2 regions of the Parabacteroides sp. D25 genome follow, and region 2 is predicted to be linked to the other one. Evidence: riboswitches for the same ligand, from Rfam matches in the RefSeq annotation. Region 2 holds a riboswitch; the other holds the start of a gene.

Region 1 (8,373 bases), on a different contig from region 2:
TTTATTAATAAAACGTACCATTAGCCCGTTTTGTTCAAGCCTTGGAGCTGTTTTTTCTACTTATCGAGACTTTCTTTCCATCTTTGGGCATAACTATGCAAAATAGATGCGATACCCTCTCCAATCCGGACATAATCTTCCCGTTTAAGGTTGGCTAAAGATGCGCGGATAGACCACTCGGGAGCATCAAAACCTCCTCCGTTCAGTAAAACCAAGGAAGTTTCCTGTGCCAGACGGAAAACGACATCCAGAGGTTCGTAATTCTTTTTTAGATATTCCACGAAATCATCCCCATAGAATTTCTTAGCCCAGACAAGCATATCGATCTCACTATAATATCCCGCACGCAAAGGGTCGTCTAATAAGGTGAATCCGGTGCTTTCCCACAATGTGTGTAAACGCTCGTGGATCATATCCTGCATCCTTTTCTTATAGGTATTTTCCGCATCTAATAGAGCGAAAGACGCAAACAGAGACATTTGTGTTTGTTGTGGCAAGGAAAGACCGGCCGTATGATTCAAGGCTACTTGACGGCTATCGGCTACCATACGATCAATAAAGCGGATATCCTCGGGATGTAAGGATAGACTGCTATATCGTTTTTTTAGAAGCTCCTGTTTATCTCTTGGCAATTCACGGATCATCCGGTCGTAAATATTATCTTGATGTAAAGCGATTACCGCCAATCTCCATCCGGTTGCTCCGAAATATTTGGAGAAAGAATAGACACATAACGTATTCTTTGGTAATTCGGCCATCATCGAGCGAAAATGCGGAATAAATGTCGCATACACATCATCCGTAATAATCATAAGGTTGGGATTGTCGTTCCGTACGATCTCAACGATCCTATTCATCAATGCTTTTGTCAATCCGTATGAAGGCGGGTTGCTCGGGTTTGTTATGAAAGCGGCTTTCACGCTAGGATCTTTCAGGACATCTAAATCCTTTTCTTGATATTGCCACGTGTGATAGCCGTCTTTTGTCATCTTCAAGGCTTTTATCTCTATGACATTAAAAAGATAACGAGCCTGTTCCGGAATCTCTATATAAGGAGTGAATACCGGAGCGAAGAGAATGATCTTGTCTCCCTTATTCAACAAGAAATTCTGCTGCAAGGAATCGAAGATATAACACATGGCGGCAGTTCCGCCCTCGGTAGCGAAAAGATCGAATATTCCCTCAGGGGGCTGGTTATCACATAATTCTTGGTCTAAATAATCCCGCACGAGCATTTCCGTATATTTCAAGATACGATCGGGAACCGGATATTGATCACCAATGACACCTTCCGCCCATTCATATACAAGTTCATTCTCATCTACACCTTTTTCCGTGACCAGATATTCATAGGTACCCTTCAATAAAGTAGCGCCGGGAGATTGCGCATGTTTCTTTAGAAACTGTACGAAGCGAGACGCGATCCTTTTGCGGTTGGGAACCCCTGCGGCTCCGGCCATCTCATCTGCCAATTCGGTTTCCCGCAGGCATTCCTCCAAGGCGAACTGCCCTAATAGGAAGAATGCCTCCCGTGGAACCGTACTGATCCAGTTTGGATTTCCCCTTCCTGCGTTCAGCATGATGTGCGTACTTTTACGAGCGCTCTCATCCGCTAACTCTATCAAGATGTTCTTTAGCTCGAAAGGGCTAATCTCCGACATCTTTTTCTCATATTCTCTCGTGACATGTATTTTCTTCTTGTCCATACATTATATATATTACATGATTAGCACAATAACGACACCCCAGATGATTAATAAAGTATTACCCACCGCATAGGTAACGGTATAGCCTAAGGCTGGAGTCTCACTTCCTACGGCATCTTCCACCGCTCCTAATGCGGCAGTTGTCGTACGTGAACCCGCCGTACAACCTAAAGTAATAGCCGGGTGGAACTTAAAAACGTAACGTCCCATCAGAATACCGATGATAAGCGGGATAGATGTCGCTAAAGCACCGATAATAAATAAACTTATACCGACTTCCTTCAATCCGGTCACGAAACTGGGACCCGCCGTGATACCGACTACGGCGATAAACATATTCAATCCCAAATTATTTAATATCCAGACGGAAGGCTCCGGAATACGCCCGAAGGTCGGATGCTTAGAACGAAGCCATCCAAAGACGAGCCCGGCTATCAAAGCACCTCCACTCGTACTTAGGCTAATCGGGACACCCCCGAAATGAATCGCGAGCGAACCTAAAATTCCCCCTAAGAAAATACCGATACCCACGAAAATCAAATCGGTCTGATTGGTTGGGCGATCGGGATATCCTAAAGCCGTCGCCGCTTTATTTACCTCTGATTTCATGCCTGCCAATTCCAGCATATCACCGGAATCTATCACCGTAGCGGCCAAGACCGGGATATTGATACCCGCACGCCTTACGGACTTGATGCTAACACCATGCATAAACGATTGATTGCGTAAATAGCAGATCTTTTTCCCCACGTATTCCTTATGGATCACTAGTACGGGTAACGTCTCTGCCGGAAAATCGAGCAATTCAATGTCATTGACCTCGTCGCCAATCCAGTTCTCCTCTCCGATCACGAATTCCCGGCGACCGCTTAGGACAACCTCATTTCCGGTATGTAAAACCAAATCCGGTTTAACATCAGTTACTACATTATTAATACGGACACGCTCCACGAACAAATGCCGTCCCAATTGGTCTAAATATACCTCCAACTGCTTTACGCTTTTGCCATCCTTGAACCATTCATTACTAATCTTATAGGCCCGGAAAGTTACCGGACGGGCGGCAGGCATAAAGCCCGGTTGCTCGCTCTCGTCGTTATTTCCCATTTTAGCCTCTAGCTCTTTACACGCTTTTTTCACGTAGTCGAGTCCTCCTAAAAGACGTGGCCCGATATCACTCACTAACCATGCGGATCCTGCCGTACCGAAAATATAAGTTACCGCATAGGCCACGGGCATTACATTTACCATAGCGCTTTTATCCGTATCGCTAATATTCATCTGTCCGATCGTATCTTCGGCAACTCCTAATACTGCCGACATCGTCTGGGAGCCCGCCAATAATCCTGCGGCCTCGCCTGCGTTATATCCCATAAGTTTCGCTAACAAAAAAGGAGCGATCAAACAAAATATACACATGACGGCGGCGAAAAGCATTTGAGGAAGACCTTCCTTTTTCAATCCCCGGAAGAACTGTGGCCCAACGCTATATCCTACAGCGAAGAGGAACATCAAGAAAAAGACGGACTTTAACGGTCCGCTTATATCGATTTTTAATTGCCCGATCAATACACCGACCAATAATACGCTGGTAACCGTTCCCAGCGTGAACTTCTTTATCTTAAACTTGCCAATCCAGAAACCGAGAGCTAAGGTTATGAAAATAGCTAGCTCCGGATAATGTTGAAGTAAATTAGTTATCCATTCCATATCTATTTATTTGATGTTAAACAAAAAAGATGCTATTGGAACAGGGATTCTTTGAAAGATGTTGTTACTTTTCGGAATTATTTATATAAATTTGCGACCGCTTAGGTGATAGAGTTTGTCTACCGACAACTCTATAAAAGGGAATCCGGTTAGAATCCGGAACAGTGCCCGCTACTGTGAAGCTCTTGAAAAGGAAAGCGTTCTGCTATGCCACTGTCTTAAGAAAGATGGGAAGGTTGCTTTCCGAGCCAGTCAGGAAACCTGCCAAGCGAAGTAATGATTAATTCCTCCCGGGGTTAGGAGTAATTAAGAGGATAGAAATATCACCTATATCTAAAAGATGTTGGAGACGGAATAATACGTTGTCTCCGTGGGATTGATATGTAATCTAATTATTAATATATTCATATGATGAGGAAACACTTACTATCTTTCTTCCTGCTGGTCATCAGCCTAGTTTGTCGTGCGCACGATGGCGAGAATTTTGTAGCATCCGATTTATTCGCCTCTTTACAACCGGGCGATAAGGCCGCTTTATTGATGGTACATTTTGGAACAACCCATGATGATACCCGTGCCTTGACAATCGACGCGATCAATCAAAAAGCGAAAGAAGCTTTCAAAGATGTTGAGTTGCGTGAGGCATGGACTTCTCGCATTGTAATGCGCCGCTTAAAAGCTCGTGGCATAGAGAAACTAAACCCGATCGAAGCCTTGGAAAAGTTAAAGGCTGATGGTTATACGCACATTTTGATCCAATCCACGAATATAATCGAAGGTATCGAGATGGAATCCTTACGTAAGGATGTTGCCACCATGAAATCTTCTTTCAAGGAGATTCGTATCGGTAATCCTTTATTGTATACACCGGAGGATTATGAGGCGGTAATCGCCGCTATCATAAAAAATGGGGCGAAAGAAGGCGCTACTTTATTGGTAGGCCATGGCACTTATACACCGGCGACGGCCCAATATGCTATGTTGGATTATATGTTGAAGGAGAAGGGATTCAAGGATTATTCCGTAGGAACCATCGAGGGCTATCCTACTTTTGATACGATGGTAGCCCAAGTAAAGGCCAATGGAACGAAGAAAGTCTTGTTGATGCCATTTATGTTTGTTGCCGGAGACCATGCGAAAAACGATATCGCCGGTGATTGGAAAGAGGAATTGGAAAAGAAAGGCTACGAGGTAAGCGTATTTATGGAAGGTCTGGGACAGAATCCGGATATTCAGAAGATCTTCATCGAACATGCCCGTTTCATGGCTAAACATAAGATGATCGATATCGTTGATAAGAAGAAAGCTTATGCGGTAGAGAAGGACTAAAAAAGTTCTCCAAATCTATGTTTTATTCCTTTCGGAAGAAAAAGTAATTCCTTCCGAAAGAAACTAAATTTTCATTCGAAGGAAAATGGAATTTCTTTCGAAAGGGATTTCACATGCATACAATAAACAGTTATAATGCTAAATATATGAAAAGAGTTTTGACAATCTTACCGTTGACAGCCTTATGTATCAGTACGATGCAGGCGCAACACAAGAATGAGTACACGAATTTCGCCGATACGACATTCAATATTCAAGAAGTCGTAGCGACCGCCGCACGCAAGCCACGTCCACAAATCACGAAGTTGGACGTACCTATGAAATATCTTCCTATTTCAATTAATAGCATTACGGCGAGTAGTTTGGAGTTGCGAGGTATCCGTAATATCCAAGATGCGGTACGCTTTATGCCGGGCGTACGATTCCAGACATCTTATGGCGCATTTCAACAATTGTCGATCCGTGGTTTCGATCATTCTATCATGATGATAGACGGTATCCGCGATGAACGTTCGGCAATAAACAACTCTTATCCCGTACCCGATCTATCCTGTATCGAGTCTATTGAATTATTAAAGGGACCGGCTTCTGTACTTTACGGACATTCAGCCGTAGGTGGAACCTTGAATATCGTTCGTAAATCCCCGTCAGAGAAACAGAGCGTTAACGCCCGATTGGCCTATGGTAGTTACGAGAATAAAGAGGCGACGCTTGGCATGGGCGGTAAATTGGTCGGTCCGGTCAATTATTACGCCAATGTCAACTTTTCCGATCAAGAGGGCTGGCGTGATAATGGCAACCGTCGCTTTTCCGGTTATCTGGCATTGCAAGCTAAAATGACGGAACGTGACATATTAGATGTTCGTGGAGGTTTTAACCGCGACTTCTATGGGACGGAGATCGGTCTTCCCGATTTAATGGCAAATGATGTATATAATGTGCAAACAGGACAGTTATATCTCCATAAAAATGATATGCTACCGGGACTTGACCGTGAGGCTCGCTACAATAACGAGTCCGACTTTATGAAGAATCACGCTTGGAACATATCAACGCAGTACACACATACTTTTTGGAACGGTGCGAAACTAACAGATCGCCTTTCTTACAATAACGACGATATCAACTATTTTGGGACGGAAGCCCTCGACTATCTCGAAAGTGATGATCCGATCTATGATCATTATTATATGAAAAATGGCCAGAAAAAATATATCTGTTTGGACAGTGTATATCTTTCTTTCCCGCTTCGCTTCTCCCATATAGCCAAGACGGTAACCAATACGCTCGAGCTAAGCGGTAAATTCAGGACGGGTGAGATAAAGCATACGTATATGGGAGGTTACTCTTTCGTCGCCTTGAATCGTACCAGCTATTCGGGCTATAATTTAGGAGATGATGTTCAGGGTCCCGGCCTTTATTCGCATGTATCCGTTTATGATCCGCATAGCATGGGATATATGACCAGTAAATTCTCGAAAGCAACGGTTACGCATCATTATTCCAACAGCCTTTATCTTCAAGATATGGTTGAGTTCAACGAGCAATGGAAGGTATTAGCCGCTCTACGTTACGACTTTTTCCGTTATATGTCCGCCAGCGCTACAACTCCTACCGGACGACGTGAGTATGAGGAGCATTCAAGCTTCAATATGATAAAGAATAAGGCGTTGACCTATCGTTTCGGAGCGGTCTATCTGCCCCATCCGAATACATCCATTTATGCGTCTTTCGCCTCTTTCTTCAAGCCGATCCGTACGTTCTATCAAGATAACGTCATTTATGTAGGAGGTGATGGAAATCGTTTCGAGCCTGCTCGCAATGAGGAAGTATTTAAGCCGGAGAAAGGATACCAAGCCGAGGTGGGTCTTAAATATCAATTGAACAATATATTAAGCGCCAATGCCAGCTTGTTCTATATCCGGAAGATGAACAGTACGGCTACGTTGACCAACAACTATCAAGTGGAGGTAAACGGCGAGACTACCACGAAGAGCGTAATCGGACAGGTGGGTGTACAAGATTCCAAGGGTTTTGATTTTGATGTCACTCTTTCTCCGGTAAGCACCTTAGCGCTGACGATCGGTTATGGATTGAACGACTCCAAGATCCGGGAGATGAAAGAAATAAAGGATCCGGAATTGATCGAGGCTATCTATGGCAATAACCCGGATGAGACAAAGCAACAATTGAATAGCCAAGAAGGAAACTGGCAGAGCAACGTACCGAACCAGACTTTCTACGCATACGGCAGTTATACCATCCCTCGGGGTGTCTTGAAGAATCTGGAATTTCACTTGAGTAGCAGTTATACCGGTAAAGTATACCGTAATACATCTAACAACTCTTGGTTCGATCCGTATTGGGTAACCGATTTCGGTATGTCTTATTTGTTGAACAACAATATTCACCTTACATTCAACTTGAATAACTTGTTTGACAACAATTATTATAACCAAGCGCTCGGACAACAGATGGTGCCAAGCATGCCTCGTAATTTCCAAGTGGCTATCTCCTATACATTATAATATATAGAACATACGCTCATGAATCTATTGACAAAGATCATGCAATTTATACACAGGATACTGGGCACGGCGCTCAGTATCCTGTTCCTCGTTTGGTTCCTATCGGGATTGGTAATGATCTACCATACGTTCCCGCGAGCGGACCGGGCCGATAAACGGGCGAAGATGGATATTCTCTCTCCGGAGAATCTTCCTTCGTTAGACCAGATAGAGAAACGTTTACCGCAGAACGAGCGGATAAGCCATGTTACCTTAAACAGCTATTTGGGACAAACTGTTTTTCATCTCCGGACGGAGAAAGGGAGCTATGATATTCCTGCCGACTCGACGGAAAGATTACCCGTAATCGACTGGAATCATATCCAACGTGTGGCATCACTATGGAATACCTCTTCCATAGCGAAGGTAGATTCCTTGTACACCTTGGACCAATGGATTCCATTCGGTCGTTTAAAAGAGGAATTTCCGATCTATAAATTCCATTTCGCCGATCCGGAACGACATGAATTATACATATCCTCTAAATCCGGGGAGGTTTTGCAATATACGGATAAAAACAGTCGTTTCTGGGCTTGGCTCGGGGCGATCCCTCATTGGGTCTATTTCACTTCCTTGCGGCAAGACGCTGAATTATGGATAAAGGTAGTTGTCTGGTTATCCGGAATCGGGTGCGTTATGTGTATCGCCGGGATCTATTTAGGAATACGGGATTTCCGGTTAGCGAGGAGACGTCATTTGATTTCCCCTTATAAGAAGTTCTGGTATAAATGGCATCATATTCTTGGGGTGTTATTCGGTTTATTCGTCCTCACCTTCTGCTTTAGTGGTATGATGTCTTTGGCTCGTGTACAGGATTGGGGGTTGAAAGCCAAGCTCGATATAAACCCGGTTCAAGAACTGCGGAAGATGGCTCCTTCCCCACTCGATTATCCGTTGGATTACAGGGCGGTCATACAAGCCTATCCCGGCCAGATCCGTCAATTGGAATGGAGTAGTTTTGGTGATATACCCTTTTACATCGTACAAACAGACACGAAGGATATTGTCGTGAACGCAAATAAGAGTGACGGGATATCTTTATTGAACCTGCGACCGGAAGA
Region 2 (8,373 bases):
ACGTTGATTGCGTTTATCCTCTTCGGTGGATTGTTCCGCTTGTTCGGCTGGAGCGGTTTCATGGCTTTCATTATTTCATTGTTGTTCGCCTATACAGTAAAGTATGCCTTTATTGATAGCTGGATCTTGGTGAAAATGATGAGCAGCTATATGCAAGTAGCTCCCGCCACGCAAGTTACTTTCGATCTGTATGGTAAGTTGAGCGGCTTGTCCGGTAAGTTCAAGGAGCTTTTCAAGAAAGGTAACGAGATGCCGCAACCGAATCCCACCGCTACTTCCGCAGCACAAGATCCTTTGCGACCGCAGATACCGGGACAGGTCTCAACGCCGGAAAGCCGCTTTTGCCCTCAATGCGGAATGCAATTAGCTCCGACCGCTACATTTTGCGGGAATTGCGGAGAAAGGTTATAGTTTTTAAGTTTAATCGTAAAAAATCAAGAATATGAAACGAGTATTATTTACATTGGTAGCCTGTTTAGTAGGTATTTCTTCATTGATGGCGCAATCATTCTCTCTTCCGGGGTATTTGTTTGGAAGATGTCCGGACTATAGTATTACCTATGACAAGAACGATGCGCAGGAACAGAAAGATGTTTATATATGCGATGGTAATAAAAGCGTGGTTCGTATAGACAGTTATAAATGGAACTCAAGTTCGTCTGATTGGGTATATGATGGCAAGACCGTGATGGAGAATGATAACCAAGGACGCACTTTGGTCGCTATCTCTTATTCGGCAGCCGACGTGGCAGGCGAGAAAACAGAATACACTTATACCGGAAATGGCTATGAGAAGTTCTCCGTCACTTCCTCCAGCTTTGAGGGAGGCGCATGGAAAGCCGAGGCGAAAGTGGATATAGAAGCCACTTTCAACAAAGATAAATATCCGGTCTCGATACTCATGACAGGTACGGCTGAGGGAGAGACGTTCAAGATGAAAATGGAGTGGTCTTACGATAAGAATGTCACGAAAACCTCGTCTTCCATTGATTTCGGTGGTAGTTGGATGCTTATGTCAGAAAGCAAGACGGAGATCGTGGACGCGGGAAACCCGATGATTTCGAAAAATTATCAGAAAATGTATTTCCCCGCTGAGACAAGCTGGGAATATTCAGGAAAGACACATGACTATTTCAATGGAACAACCTCTATCGCTCCTGTAGTAGAGGAGAACGAACTGAAACTTCATATTTATGGAGATGTGTTGGAAGTACAAGGAACGGAAAGCGGGATTTCTATTTATGCGATAACTGGAGGGAAAATGGCAGAGAGTAAGTCGAATCGTATTGACATCTCTCGCTTGCCAGCAGGAATCTATTTGCTAAATACAGCTAGAGGTTCTATAAAGTTTATTCATAAATAAGCAAAAGTAAGGTGCGCCTTACTGAATGTGTGAGGCGCACCTTTTTTATTTGAATCGTTTTACTGTCTATTAACTCAATCCCTCAATCATGCCATCCACGATATCGATCTTTCGGGCTTGCGGCTCTTTCGGGAGTCCCGGCATACGCATGATCTCGCCCATGACGACAACGATCATCTCGGCTCCGTTATTGATGATTACATCTCGTACTTTTAGTTCGAAATCTTTGGCGACCCCATAAGCTTTCGGATCGGAAGAGAATGAATATTGAGTCTTGGCGATACAGATCGGATAATGGGAAATACCCAAGCTTTCGATCTGACGCAATTTTTTATCGGCCAAAGTCGTATAAACAATCGAAGAAGCTCCGTATATCTTCTGGGCCACTTTTTGTACCTTCGTACGGATCGGATCATTCAGATCATATGTATATTGTAAAGGAGCGGAAGGATGATTTTCGATCGTATCAACCACTAAGCGGGCAAGCTCCGTACCCCCTTCACCGCCTTCGGCGAAAACGTTATTCATGGCGAATCCAACCCCTTTCTCCTCGCAATGCTCAGCCACTAACGCAATCTCCTCGTCCGTATCGGTAGCGAAACGGTTGAAAGTAACGATTACTTGCTGGCCGAAGCTCTTCATATTCTCAATGTGTTTATCTAAGTTAGCGAATCCGTTCTTTAATCCTTCGATATTCGGTTCCTTGATTTCTTTCTCCGGAACGCCACCATGAAGTTTCAAGCTCTGGGCAGTCGCTACGATGACTGTCAGTTTCGGTGAAAGCCCCGCTTTTCTACATTTGATATTAAAGAATTTCTCCGCGCCCAGATCAGCGCCGAAACCAGCCTCCGTAATCACATAATCTCCATAAGTAAGAGCCATTTGGGTGGCCGATATGGAATTACATCCATGGGCGATATTAGCGAAAGGACCTCCATGTACAAATGCGGGAGTATTCTCCGTTGTTTGTACAAGGTTCGGCAGTAATGCGTCTTTTAGCAATACGGTAATAGCTCCGGCTATGCCAAGATCATTTACCGTGAAAGGCTTATCTTCGTTTGTATAACCCAATAAAATATTTCCGACACGTCGTTTCAAATCCTCTATATCCGTAGCCAAGCAAAGGATCGCCATGATCTCTGAAGCGGGAGTGATGTCAAATCCGGTCTCGGTAGGGACACCGTTCGCCGAGCCGCCTAGACCCGATACGATGTTACGTAAGCTACGGTCGTTTACGTCAAGAACCCGTTTCCATTTGATCTCCTTCAATCCCTCGCAGGTGTTGCGGGTCTGATAAATATAGTTATCCAATAAAGCGGTAATCATATTGTGGGCGGAAGTAACCGCATGAAAATCCCCTGTAAAATGCAAGTTGATGTTTTCCATGGGAAGCACTTGGGCATATCCACCTCCGGCAGCACCACCTTTCATGCCGAAACACGGGCCAAGAGACGGCTCACGTAAAGCGACCACCGCTTTCTTCCCTATTTTATTCAGCCCTAAAGCCAGACCGATCGAAACCGTAGTCTTTCCGATTCCCGCTTTAGTGGGAGTGATAGCGGTCACTAAAATTAAATTATGCTGGTCCATTTGCTTTTTATCGATCAAATGGATAGGAACCTTGGCAATATACCTGCCATAATTTTGTACTTCCTCACGAGGGATACCTAACGTTGTCGCAACTTCCTTAATTTTACGCAAGTCTGTTTCTCTTGCTATCTCAATGTCCGATTTCATGTGCTTTATGTAAGTTTATATAGTTTGAACAAAGTAAATCTAATTTATTATAATAACAAAATGATACGGAACAAGGTTTTCCCCCTTTATGGAATAATAAGATTGTGTTATTTTGATATTTTTGTGCGAAGATGGCGAGGATCTTGCTTTTTGTGATAGCTGTCAGGCTTGAAATTAAACTTTTTGTAAAGTGAGCTTTGCAAAAATCATACGTTTTGCTTGTTGTACTTTTAAAGAATTATAAAATAGTCTTTAAAATTATTCATCTGTAATAATTTGATTAATTTTGTGATGTCACAACGATAAAAAGAAACCTAAAATGGTTTGAGTGTGATAAATTGAAACAGATAAGAGACTAATAACATTAGCAATATAATATGTAAATTTAAGGTTATGTCAACAGTAAGATTTAGTCAGGTTACATTTGCTACTAAATCGTGGGTAGCAGAAGCATGGGAAAAGATGGTAGTGGAATTGTTTAGCGGTCGTGTCGTAGCGGAAGTCAAACAATTGGATGAAGTATGTGAATCAAAGTGGGAAGTAGAATTGAAGAAGCTTCAAAACGAGGTTCATTCTTTATGTCATCATGCGATCCATCAATTGCTCCCGATAGCCGGCTCTTATCAACAGGCGTTACTGGATGACGTTGCCCAAGCCTATACGGTATACGCTCCGGAAGAAGCAGAGTCTATCTTCAACCGGGGAAACCAAGCGATCGAGGATATCAAAGGACATGTATCGGGTATTCGCTACAACGCTTGTAAAATGCGTGAGGCGAACCGTAAAGTAAGCGAGTTGGAAGATATGCACGCAAAAGCGGTCATGTACCATAATTCAGTGAAACCTTATATGGATACACTTCGTTTCCATATCGATCAGCTTAAGCATATATTGCATGTAGCGTAATAAGATGGGCTGTCCGGGTTTGGTTACTCTCCGGGCAGCCTTCTTCTTTTAGCGAGGTTGGATAATCAGTAGGGAGAAATAGGGGAAATCCTTGGAATGTATAGTGGCGATATCAGTAGTATAATATTCTTTTCTTGTTCCTACATTCTCGAAATAATGAAAAACCGCCTTATCCGCATACTGCCGGATACAAGTATGAATAGCCTCTTGGCAACCCGGTAATTTCATGATGACGATGATCATTCCATTTTCTATTTTTGCCGAAAGTTCATCGAACGACGCAGTCCCGGGGATTACGTTAATTTGCTCCTCTTGTTTTACGATATGTATCCCGGCCAAGGCACCTGCCGCTATAAATGCCGGAATTCCTGCGATTCGATCTACCGGGATTCCTGTTTCCTCGAATTTATCGTATACATATTGTATAGATGAATAAAAACCAGCGTCTCCCTCGGCGACGATCACGATTTGTTTCCCTTTCAAATATTCAGCTTGGGCATCCAGAAACAATTCGTTATAAGCGTTTAACGCATCTGTCCGTTCCTTACTCATTGGCAAAATAAACGGATGGATCAAGGATTCGTCTACCTCAATAGCTTTCAATATATCCGTCGCCCGAGATATGATTCCATGCTTGCCTTGTGTAGCAGGACAATAGATAATATCAGCCTTTTGTAATGTTTTAAGCCCTTTCAGCGTAATTAATTCCGGATCACCGGGACCTAATGAGACGAAGTGAATAGGATGATTCATGTGTATCTGTTTTTATTTGAAACGCAAAAGTCCTTAAAATTGTGGATGTATACAAATATTCTTACTACTTTTGTCACTGTAACAGGCTCCGCTTATCTCTTTTTCCGGGAGGCGGATTAAAAGGGAACCGGGTGAGAATCCCGGACAGACCACGCTGCTGTGAACTTTTAAACATTCGGACAATACCTTGGCCACTGGTTTTGTAATCGGGAAGGCGTCCTGAATGGAAGTAAGTCAGAAGACCTGCCGGTTCATAAATAAATGTTGCTGTCCCGTGGAGCAGGACGAGAGTAACTGTCAATGATCAACTGTCAATTAAACAAGGATTATGAATAAGTTTATAGCGGGTGGATGCTTGCTTTTATCGGTATTGACTTTATCATGTACTTCAGGTATCCGTGAAAAAGGAGAAATAGGGAAGACGGCTTCCGTAGAGCAATCTGCGTTCTCGCAAGAGCAGGTTAAGCCTTTATACGCCCAAGGATTCAAGCTTACCTATGCGGATCAATATCTCTTGGCTGATATCCAAGATCCTCAAAATGAGGAAAGCACCACGTTTCATTATGCGTTCGTGAAAAGAGGTGCGAAACCCACGGGGATTCCCGCTGATTATACGGTGATAGAGCTTCCTATCCGAAGCGTTATCTGTATGACTTCCCTGCAATTATCGAACTTTATTAAATTGGGTGCCTTGGATAGGGTCGTTGGGATTACCAGTACACGGCATTTGTTCAATAAAGAGATGAACGAACGCCTGAAAGAAGGTAAAACCGCTAAGATCGGTATCGAGGGGAATTTCGATAACGAGGTTATCATGAGCATGAATCCTGATTTGATCCTTGTATCGCCATTCAAGCGGGGAGGCTATGAGACGCTGAAAGACGTGGGTATTCCCTTGATTCCCCATTTGGGTTATAAGGAGACTACGCCATTGGGACAGGCCGAGTGGATCAAGTTCGTAGGCTTGCTGTTGGGGATAGAGAAAGATGGCAATGAGCGTTTCGCCACCATCGAGAAGAGGTATAATGAATTAAAGGAACTTACGGCGGATGGTAAGGTTAAAAAACGTCCGATCGTTTTTAGTGGCGAGTTACGGGGTGGAAACTGGTATGCCGTAGGAGGAAAGAGCTTCTTAGCGCAACTTTTCAAGGATGCCGGCGCTGATTATTTCTTGAAAGATGATGAGCGATCCGGTGGTGTTACATTAGACTTCGAGACGGTCTATAACCAAGCGGACGACGCTGATTATTGGCGTATCGTGAATAGTTTCCCGGGAACGTTCAGCTATGAGGCATTGAAAGAGCAAGATCCTCGTTATGAGGATTTCCGTGCGTTCCGGGAGAAAGGAATTATCTATTGTAATATGAAGAACACGCCGTTTTATGAGAGTATGCCGACAGAACCGGAGATCGTCCTAGCGGATTTGCTTCATATCTTTCATCCGGATTTATTACCGGATCATGAGTCGGTCTATTATTCTCGACTTAAATAAGGAACACTGATGAGACATTCAAATACCCTATGGATGCTGGCGATTGTCACGGCTATTTTTGTTCTAATCTTTTTGAATTTGGTGTTGGGGTCAGTCTCTATTCCTCTTCAATCGGTTTGGCATATTATCTGGAATTTAGGAAATGAGCCTATTACATGGCAGAATATTATCTGGAAATCCCGACTACCACAGGCATTGACAGCGTTGGTAGCGGGAGCTGGCTTATCCATCAGCGGCTTACAGATGCAAACCGTTTTCCGTAATCCATTGGCCGGACCTTCGGTCTTAGGTATCAGTTCGGGAGCGAGCATGGGTGTCGCTTTCGTGGTGTTGTTAAGCGGTAGTTTAGGGGGCGTTGCCTTGAGTAAACTTGGTTTTATGGGGGAGATCGCCTTATCGATAGCGGCCGTGATCGGTTCCTTATCCGTGATGGCGCTGATCGTGTATGTTTCCCAAAAGGTAAAAGGAAATGTCACGTTGTTGATTATCGGTGTGATGATCGGTTACGTGGCAAACGCCGTGATCGGTGTACTTAAATTCTTTAGCGTCGAGGAGGATATCCGTGCATACGTGATTTGGGGATTGGGTAGTTTCGCCCGTGTTTCCGGTAATCAGATGACGTTGTTCGTGATTCTTATGACAATCTTGATCCCTCTCTCGTTCCTGCTTATCAAGACCATGAACTTGATGCTTCTTGGGGATAGCTACGCACGCAATTTGGGACTTAATATCAAGCGGGCCCGTTTGTTGGTTATCACCTCGGCTGGGGTCCTTACGGCGATTGTCACTGCTTATTGCGGACCTATTATCTTCTTGGGGCTAGCCGTTCCGCATTTATGCCGGGCCATATTTCAAACTTCCGACCATCGGATTTTAATGCCTGCGGTCTTATTCGCCGGTGCGGCGTTGGCGTTGATCTGTAATTTGATCGCCCGTATGCCGGGGTTCGAGGGAGCGTTACCTGTCAACTCGGTAACCGCTTTAGTAGGTGCTCCAGTAGTGGCCTCAGTATTATTTAGAAAACGTAAGAATGAATTGAACGAGTAAGATGAAACAAGATACGATTCATATTAACGGACTTTCGATCGGTTACCATTCTAAGAGTAGTACAAAGCTGGTAGCTAAAGGTATACACTCTACGATCTATAGTGGTGAATTAACCTGTTTGCTGGGTGCTAACGGGGTGGGGAAGTCTACTTTATTGCGCACGTTATCGGCTTTCCAACCTAAATTAGATGGGGAAATATTGGTCCTAGGAAAAGATATAGATACTTATTCCGATAAGGAATTGAGCACCACGATCGGTGTCGTGCTGACCGATAAATGTGAGATCCGGAATATGTTGGTACGGGAATTGGTCGGGATGGGACGTAGCCCGTATACCGGCTTCTGGGGTAAGTTGAGCAAGGATGATAAGCGGATCGTGGAAGAATCCATCGCCCTTGTCCGCATTGAGGAACTAGCATCCCGCATGGTCCATACCTTATCGGATGGAGAACGCCAGAAAGTGATGATCGCTAAGGCGCTCGCTCAGGAGACTCCGGTTATTTACTTGGATGAACCTACCGCATTCCTTGATTTCCCCAGCAAGGTAGAGATTATGCAATTACTCCATCATCTAACCCGGAAAACGAATAAGACGATATTTATGTCCACTCACGATTTGGAGCTGGCTCTTCAGATATCGGATAAGATCTGGTTAATGGACAAAGCGAATGGTATCTCTACCGGTACTCCCGAGGATTTGGCATTGAGTGGTCATCTAAGCAACTTTTTCGCCCGGAAAGGGATTGTTTTCGATAAGGATACCGGATTATTCCGTATAGATAATCAATTCTCTCGACAGATTCGCCTCGTTGGACATGGACAGAAATACGCTATGGTGCGTAAAGGGCTCCAGCGAAACGGAATTTTGGCGAATCGGGAAGTGGAATCGAATATTTGGATTGAGACTGGCGATTTAAAGACCACCCACTTTATCATCCATGAGACTTCCGGCGGTACCTATATCACCCAAACGATAGAAGAATTACTTGCCTATTTTGATACTGAAAAATCATAACTATGAAATTTTCAATTCATAACTATGTTTTTCTTCATTCATAGTTATGAATTTTTTCCA

The links. Region 2 has a riboswitch for cobalamin ahead of HMPREF0999_RS03170 (ABC transporter substrate-binding protein). Riboswitches for the same ligand answer to the same signal wherever they lie in the genome.
Region 1: another riboswitch for cobalamin. It lies ahead of HMPREF0999_RS11065 (sirohydrochlorin cobaltochelatase); the one in region 2 lies ahead of HMPREF0999_RS03170 (ABC transporter substrate-binding protein).

The regions. Positions count from the first base shown of each region.
Region 1 covers NZ_JH976503.1:113,598-121,970, reverse strand. Annotated here, with positions in the region: gene HMPREF0999_RS11075 (bifunctional aspartate transaminase/aspartate 4-decarboxylase) at 57-1,706, opposite strand; gene aspT (aspartate-alanine antiporter) at 1,719-3,416, opposite strand; cobalamin riboswitch at 3,503-3,700, shown strand; gene HMPREF0999_RS11065 (sirohydrochlorin cobaltochelatase) at 3,828-4,745, shown strand; gene HMPREF0999_RS11060 (TonB-dependent receptor) at 4,892-7,273, shown strand; gene HMPREF0999_RS11055 (PepSY domain-containing protein) at 7,292-8,373, shown strand, end outside.
Region 2 covers NZ_JH976500.1:792,568-800,940, forward strand. Annotated here, with positions in the region: gene HMPREF0999_RS03145 (zinc-ribbon domain-containing protein) at 1-411, shown strand, start outside; gene HMPREF0999_RS03150 (hypothetical protein) at 443-1,363, shown strand; gene HMPREF0999_RS03155 (formate--tetrahydrofolate ligase) at 1,433-3,100, opposite strand; gene HMPREF0999_RS03160 (hypothetical protein) at 3,494-4,006, shown strand; gene HMPREF0999_RS03165 (precorrin-2 C(20)-methyltransferase) at 4,055-4,759, opposite strand; cobalamin riboswitch at 4,826-5,025, shown strand; gene HMPREF0999_RS03170 (ABC transporter substrate-binding protein) at 5,088-6,251, shown strand; gene HMPREF0999_RS03175 (iron ABC transporter permease) at 6,261-7,298, shown strand; gene HMPREF0999_RS03180 (ABC transporter ATP-binding protein) at 7,300-8,313, shown strand.